Linked DNA regions of Aquabacterium sp. OR-4. The protein of the gene in region 1 interacts with the protein of each later gene in a pairwise test. Links are inferred from orthologs where the notes say so. Each region holds a gene or a part of one and is shown on either strand. Other genes may lie near its edges.

Region 1 (3,002 bases):
TATGCCGAGCTGAGCGGCTGGGCGGCCCGCCTCTGACGCCAGACCCGGCGGCCACGCAGAAGCCGCCCCCAGGCCGCGCGCCAATGGCGAAAATCGCGCATCGTCGTTGAAGTTCAAGCCATTACCGGTCAACGCGCCGCCAACGGCCGCCAGCCAGAAAATCGGCAAAATTCACGGCGCCGGGTCATCACTGTGCCACAATCCGCCCTCTTTTCGGTGCCGTACGCAGCACCAGCGGGCCTCAGTCCCTGCAGATGAATTCAGATCGCGACAAGGCGGTCTGCCGTCCCACCGTGGCGCCGCTTGCGGCGCCGCCGAACCGGAGCAACACCCCCATGGACCTGCGCAAGCTCAAGACGCTGATCGACCTGGTGTCGGAATCGAACATCTCTGAACTCGAGATCACCGAGGCCGAAGGCAAGGTGCGCATCGTCAAGGCCGGCGCCGCCCCTGCCGGCATGGTGCAGCCGCAGATGATGATGATGGCCGCCCCGCAGGCGCCCGCCGGTGCACCGGTGGCCGCCGCCCCGGGCGCCGCAGCGGCCGTGGCCGCCGCGCCGGCCGAAGAGACCGGCCATGTGGTCAAGTCGCCGATGGTGGGCACCTTCTACCGCGCGTCGAGCCCCGGCGCCAAGCCGCTGGGCGAGGTCGGCCAGCAGGTCAAGGAAGGCGAGGCCATCTGCATCATCGAGGCGATGAAGATCATGAACGAGATCGAGGCCGACAAGTCCGGCACCATCACCAAGGTGATGGCCGAGAACGGTCTGGCGGTCGAGTTCGGCCAGCCGCTGTTCATCATCGAGTGAGCGTCGGCAGCACCGCATGTTCAAGAAGATCCTGATCGCCAACCGCGGAGAGATCGCACTCCGCATCCAGCGGGCCTGTCGCGAGATGGGCATCAAGTCGGTGGTGGTGTATTCCGAGGCCGACCGCGAAGCCAAGTACGTCAAGCTGGCCGACGAGTCGGTGTGCATCGGCCCGCCCGCCTCGGGTCAGAGCTACCTCAACATGCCGGCCATCATCGCGGCCGCCGAGGTGACCGACGCCGAGGCCATCCACCCCGGTTACGGCTTTCTCAGCGAAAACGCCGACTTTGCCGAGCGGGTCGAGAAAAGCGGCTTCACCTTCATCGGCCCGACGCCCGACGCCATCCGCATGATGGGCGACAAGGTCTCGGCCAAGCAGGCCATGATCCGCTCGGGCGTGCCCTGCGTGCCGGGCTCGGAAGGCGCGCTGCCCGACGACGCCAAGGCCATCGTGCAGGCGGCGCGGGCCATTGGCTACCCGGTGATCATCAAGGCCGCCGGCGGCGGCGGTGGCCGCGGCATGCGCGTGGTGCACACCGAGGCGGCGCTGCTGCACGCGGTGCAGACCACCCGCGCCGAGGCGGGTGCAGCCTTCAACAATCCGTCGGTGTACATGGAGAAGTTTCTCCAGAACCCGCGCCACATCGAGATCCAGGTGCTGGCCGACCAGCACAAGAACGCGGTGTGGCTGGGCGAGCGCGACTGCTCGATGCAGCGCCGCCACCAGAAGATCATCGAAGAGGCGCCGGCGCCGGGCATCCCGCGCCGCATCATCGAGCGCATCGGCGACCGCTGCGCCGCGGCCTGCAAGAAGATCGGCTACCGCGGCGCCGGCACCTTCGAGTTCCTGTTCGAGAACGGCGAGTTCTATTTCATCGAGATGAACACCCGCGTGCAGGTGGAGCATCCGGTGACCGAGCTGGTCACCGGCGTCGACATCGTGCAGATGCAGATCCGCATCGCCGCCAACGAGAAGCTGCCGTTCACGCAGCGCCAGGTGCAGATGCGCGGCCACGCCATCGAGGTGCGGGTCAACGCCGAAGACCCGTTCAAGTTCACGCCCTCGCCCGGCCGCATCACCGTGTGGCACGCCCCGGGCGGCCCCGGCGTGCGGGTCGATTCGCATGTCTACACCAACTACATGGTGCCGCCCAACTACGACTCGATGATCGGCAAGATCATCGTGCACGGCGACACCCGCGAGCAGGCGCTGGCGCGCATGCGCACCGCGCTGAGCGAGACGGTGGTGGAGGGCATCTCCACCAACATCCCGCTGCACCGCGAGCTGATGGTGGACGCCAAGTTCGTCGAGGGCGGCACCAGCATCCACTACCTCGAGAAGTGGCTGGAACACCATAAACGCTGAGGTGACATCGCATGCATGAACTGGTGTTGCGCCTGCCCGAGGCGCTGGTGGAGTCGGTCAGCGAGGCGCTGGTCGACGAGCTGGAGGCGCTGTCGGTCTCGGTGGCCGATGCCGATGCCGGCACCGAGGCCGAGCAGGCCTTGTTCGGCGAGCCCGGCATGCCCGCGCCGCGCGAGGGCTGGCAGCGCAGCGACATCACCGCGCTGTTTGCCAGCGAGGCCGAGGCCACCGAGGCCGCCGCGCTGGTGATGGCCCAGGAATGGGCCGCCACGGTGCAGGTGCTGGCGCTGCGCGAGGTGGCCGACCAGGACTGGGTGCGGCTCACCCAGTCGCAGTTCACGCCGGTGGAGATCACGCCCAGCTTCTGGGTCGTGCCCAGCTGGCACGAGGCGCCGGCCGCGGCCGAGAAGGTGATCCGGCTCGACCCCGGCCTGGCCTTTGGCACCGGCACCCACCCGACCACGCGCATGTGCCTGCGCTGGACCGCCAACCACGCCCCGGCGCTGGCCGCCGGCTGGCAGCGCGTGCTCGACTACGGCTGCGGCTCGGGCATCCTGGCCATCGGCGCGGCGCTGCATGGCGCCAGCGGCATCGACGCGGTGGACATCGACGAAGCCGCGGTGCAATCCACCCGCGACAACGCCGCCGCCAACGGCGTGACGCTGCAGGCGGCGCTGCCCGACGGTGCCGAGGGCGGCGCGCGTGGCGAGTACCCGCTGGTGCTGGCCAACATCCTGGCCACGCCGCTGAAGCTGCTGGCCCCGCTGCTGGCCAGCCATGTGGCGCCCGGCGGCCACCTGGTGCTGGCCGGCATCCTGGAACGCCAGGCC
Region 2 (3,068 bases), on another replicon or contig:
CAACGCGGCCCGCCGATATGGTGGCTCGCAACATGTTGGCGGCCCAGGCCAACATCGCTCAAACCACCGTCACCTGGAAGGATCGCACCGACGAGACCCGTACCGTGCGCCTGCAAGGTGTGGTGGCTGCGGCGGCGCCGGCCTTGTCCGGCCTGCTCATGCTGCCGCCGTTCTCGGGCGAGACGGCGCGCCGCAACAATCGCCACGTGTCGATCCCGGTCAACGCCCGCGACCTGGGCAATGGCAGGAGTGCCTACAAGCCCTCCGCCAGCAGCATGGTGGTTTGGGTGTTCAACAACCTCACCGGCCAGATCAGCCAGCGCTGCACGGCAGTCTCGGCCGCCCAGGCCGACATCACGGCCGATCTGGTGGCCGAATGCCCCGCCATCGGCAACGGCAGCCTGGTGTCTGGGCATGTCCTGTTTCACCTCGCCAACCCGCCTTTGGGTGGATTCACGGCGGCGCAGGCCGAAAACCCGCAAGGCATCCCCACCGGCGAGACACCGGCCTTGGCGACGACGCCGCTGGGCATCGATTTCCTCACCCGAGTGGGTCTCGCCTCGCCGTTCACCGAGTGCTTTTCTTCGGCGGCCTACATCTCGACAGCCACCACCAGCCCGCGACCGAACGCGATCGCCTACGACTGCCTGGTGTTCAGTGAATCCACCTCGGGCTGGGGCGGCAAGCTGGACGTTGCGGTGTCGGTCTCAGGCTGGTCCGTCACCACCAACCCGGCAGCGGATGAAACGGCGCGGCGCTACCGGGTCTGCCGCTACACGCGTGCCACCACCGCCTACACCGCCAACCGCGACCACCCCAAGACCTATTGCAAGACCGAAGCTGATGCCTGCACCACCATCAGCCGGGTGACGCACAATCTTCCCAACCAGAACTTCCTGGTGCTCGCTGCCAACGGCATCTGCCCGACCGATAGCGACGACAGCACAGCGACCGGGCAGGACTCGTTCATCAACGCCAACACCCTCAGCCACCAGCCCTCGTGACCTCCCTGTTGTCAGCCGCTGATCACTGCCAGTTGTTGCGGTCGATCGAGTTGGCTGAAGCCGCCATCGGGCTGTCGGAGCCCAATCCACGGGTCGGGTGTGTGCTGCATGACGCCCATGGGCGCCTGGTGGGCGACGGCCACACCCAGCACGCAGGCGGCCCGCACGCCGAGGTGATGGCCCTGCGCGCGGCCCAATCGGCTGGGGCCGATCTGCGCGGCGGTACGGCCTGGGTCAGCCTGGAACCCTGTGCCCACCATGGGCGCACCCCCCCTTGCGCCGAAGCGCTGGTGGCCGCCGGCATTGCGCGCGTGGTGGTGGCTCTGCAGGATCCGTATCCGCAGGTCGCAGGTCGCGGCATCGCCTTGCTGCGTGCGGCCGGCGTGCAGGTCGATCTGGCCGAGCCCGGCCCGGTCACACAGGCCGCACAGGCCCTGAACATCGGTTTTCTGTCGCGAGTGCAGCGCGGACGCCCGTGGGTGCGCATGAAGCTGGCGGCGTCGCTCGACGGCCGCACGGCCCTGCCCGACGGCAGCAGCCAGTGGATCACCGGGCCGGCAGCGCGCGCCGACGGCCAGGCCTGGCGCCGCCGCGCAAGTGCCGTGCTCACCGGCATCGGCACCGTGCGCGATGACGACCCTCGCCTTGATGTGCGCGAATGGCCCATCGCGCGGCAACCGCGCCGCGTGATACTTGATTCGGGCTTTGCCACACCCGCCACGGCACGCATCCTGACCCCGCCTGGTGACGTGCTGGTGGTTGGCGCGGCCGAGAACGACAGCGCCCGACAGGCCTTGCATGCCGTGGGCGCCCGCACCCTGCGGCTGCCCGCGCCCGACGGCCGTGTGGATCTGCCCGCGCTGCTGCAGCGCCTGGCGGAAGAAGGTGTGAACGAGCTGCACATCGAAGCCGGCGCCACGCTCAACGGCGCCTGGCTTGCGGCCGACCTGGTGGACGAGTTGCTGCTGTACCTGGCCCCCAAGCTGCTGGGGCCGGGCCGCGATCTGGCGGCCATGCCAGTGCTGGCGCAGCTGGCTCAGGCCCGGCCCTGGCGCTTCATTGAATCGAGCCTGGTGCAAGACGATCTGCGTGTGCGCTTGCGCCGCGAGGGCCGCGACGACTTCTTGCGCTGAGTGCAGCGCTCCAGGCCAGGCCACCGCCCCTCACGGACGGCAAACCCTGGCTTGCCACGTCGCCCCGCACGGGCGTCAGCGCCTCAGCCGGCGTGGTTGCGGCAGACCGCCGGCTGGCGGTACTCGCGGCCCACCACGGCGCGGGCATAAAGGTAGTTCGAGCGTGCGCGGTCGCTCAAGGCGTCCAGGTTCACCTGCCCCCGGCTGTCGCAGGGGAAGGCCAGGCCCCGCCCTTCGACAAACAGCGACTCGAAACGCAGTTCGAAACCACTCACCGCCTGCGCACATTCTTCTGCTTGGCTCATCACGATCTTCCAGTCATCGCCGAAGCGTCGGCGGATGCTGCAAGACTAGGCGCCGATCGGCGATTGCGCCTTGGACGGCGGCCGGCGCCGCATGTCGGCGCTTGGCGCGACGGCGTGTCGGACAAATTCCGATGCCTGCGCTGGGCAAGTGCACGACGGGCTGCGCCCGACTGAACACACAGCGCCCCGGCCAGCCCAGCCCAGGCTGCCACCGATGGTGGCCTCCGGTGCGCCCATCGGGTCGATTCCGATGGCAGGCGGCAGTACCTGGCGCTGAAAGAGAAAAAGCCGCTGCAGGCTTTTGGCCTGCAGCGGCTTCTCAAAACGTTGGCGGAGTGGACGGGATACCCTCTCTACGCCGCTAAGCCGTTGATTCGACTGCCGTTTTTGGAACGACGGTGTAGCTTAAGCCTACCGTAGACGGGGTAGCAAATCAAGCGCTACCGTCGCAGGTTTGTCGCAAGACAATTCCCGGCCAAACGGTAGTCTATCAAGACTCCGGAGGGTACTGCGCCGACCCATTCCAGTAGGACGTTCTACGCAGGTGAGTAAACAGCTTCGGCATGCCGGCGCTCAGCCCGTCGGCCTGCCCGGGAGCACAGTCACACACACTGCAATGCCCATCA

What was found.
Region 2: the proteins of accC (region 1) and ribD interact in binary tests that used the Escherichia coli proteins (3 or more experiments, as listed by UniProt). The link is inferred for Aquabacterium sp. OR-4 from one-to-one orthologs.

What each region holds. Positions count from the first base shown.
Region 1 is NZ_JAOCQD020000001.1:1,019,686-1,022,687, reverse strand. What follows is about bases 65-2,997. They hold accC (acetyl-CoA carboxylase biotin carboxylase subunit), read left to right. Parts: upstream 65-822; coding sequence 823-2,172; downstream 2,173-2,997. Other genes in these bases: prmA (50S ribosomal protein L11 methyltransferase), read left to right, coding at 2,184-2,997; accB (acetyl-CoA carboxylase biotin carboxyl carrier protein), read left to right, coding at 336-806. Also shown: N4G63_RS04275 (TlpA disulfide reductase family protein), read left to right, coding at 1-36; more of prmA, read left to right, coding at 2,998-3,002. UniProt on the Escherichia coli protein: This protein is a component of the acetyl coenzyme A carboxylase complex; first, biotin carboxylase catalyzes the carboxylation of the carrier protein and then the transcarboxylase transfers the carboxyl group to form malonyl-CoA.
Region 2 is NZ_JAOCQD020000002.1:460,837-463,904, forward strand. Bases 70-3,068 are described here. They hold ribD (bifunctional diaminohydroxyphosphoribosylaminopyrimidine deaminase/5-amino-6-(5-phosphoribosylamino)uracil reductase RibD), read left to right. Parts: upstream 70-1,000; coding sequence 1,001-2,137; downstream 2,138-3,068. Other genes in these bases: N4G63_RS14265 (hypothetical protein), read left to right, coding at 70-1,004; N4G63_RS14275 (hypothetical protein), read right to left, coding at 2,221-2,442. Also shown: more of N4G63_RS14265, read left to right, coding at 1-69. UniProt on the Escherichia coli protein: Converts 2,5-diamino-6-(ribosylamino)-4(3h)-pyrimidinone 5'-phosphate into 5-amino-6-(ribosylamino)-2,4(1h,3h)-pyrimidinedione 5'-phosphate.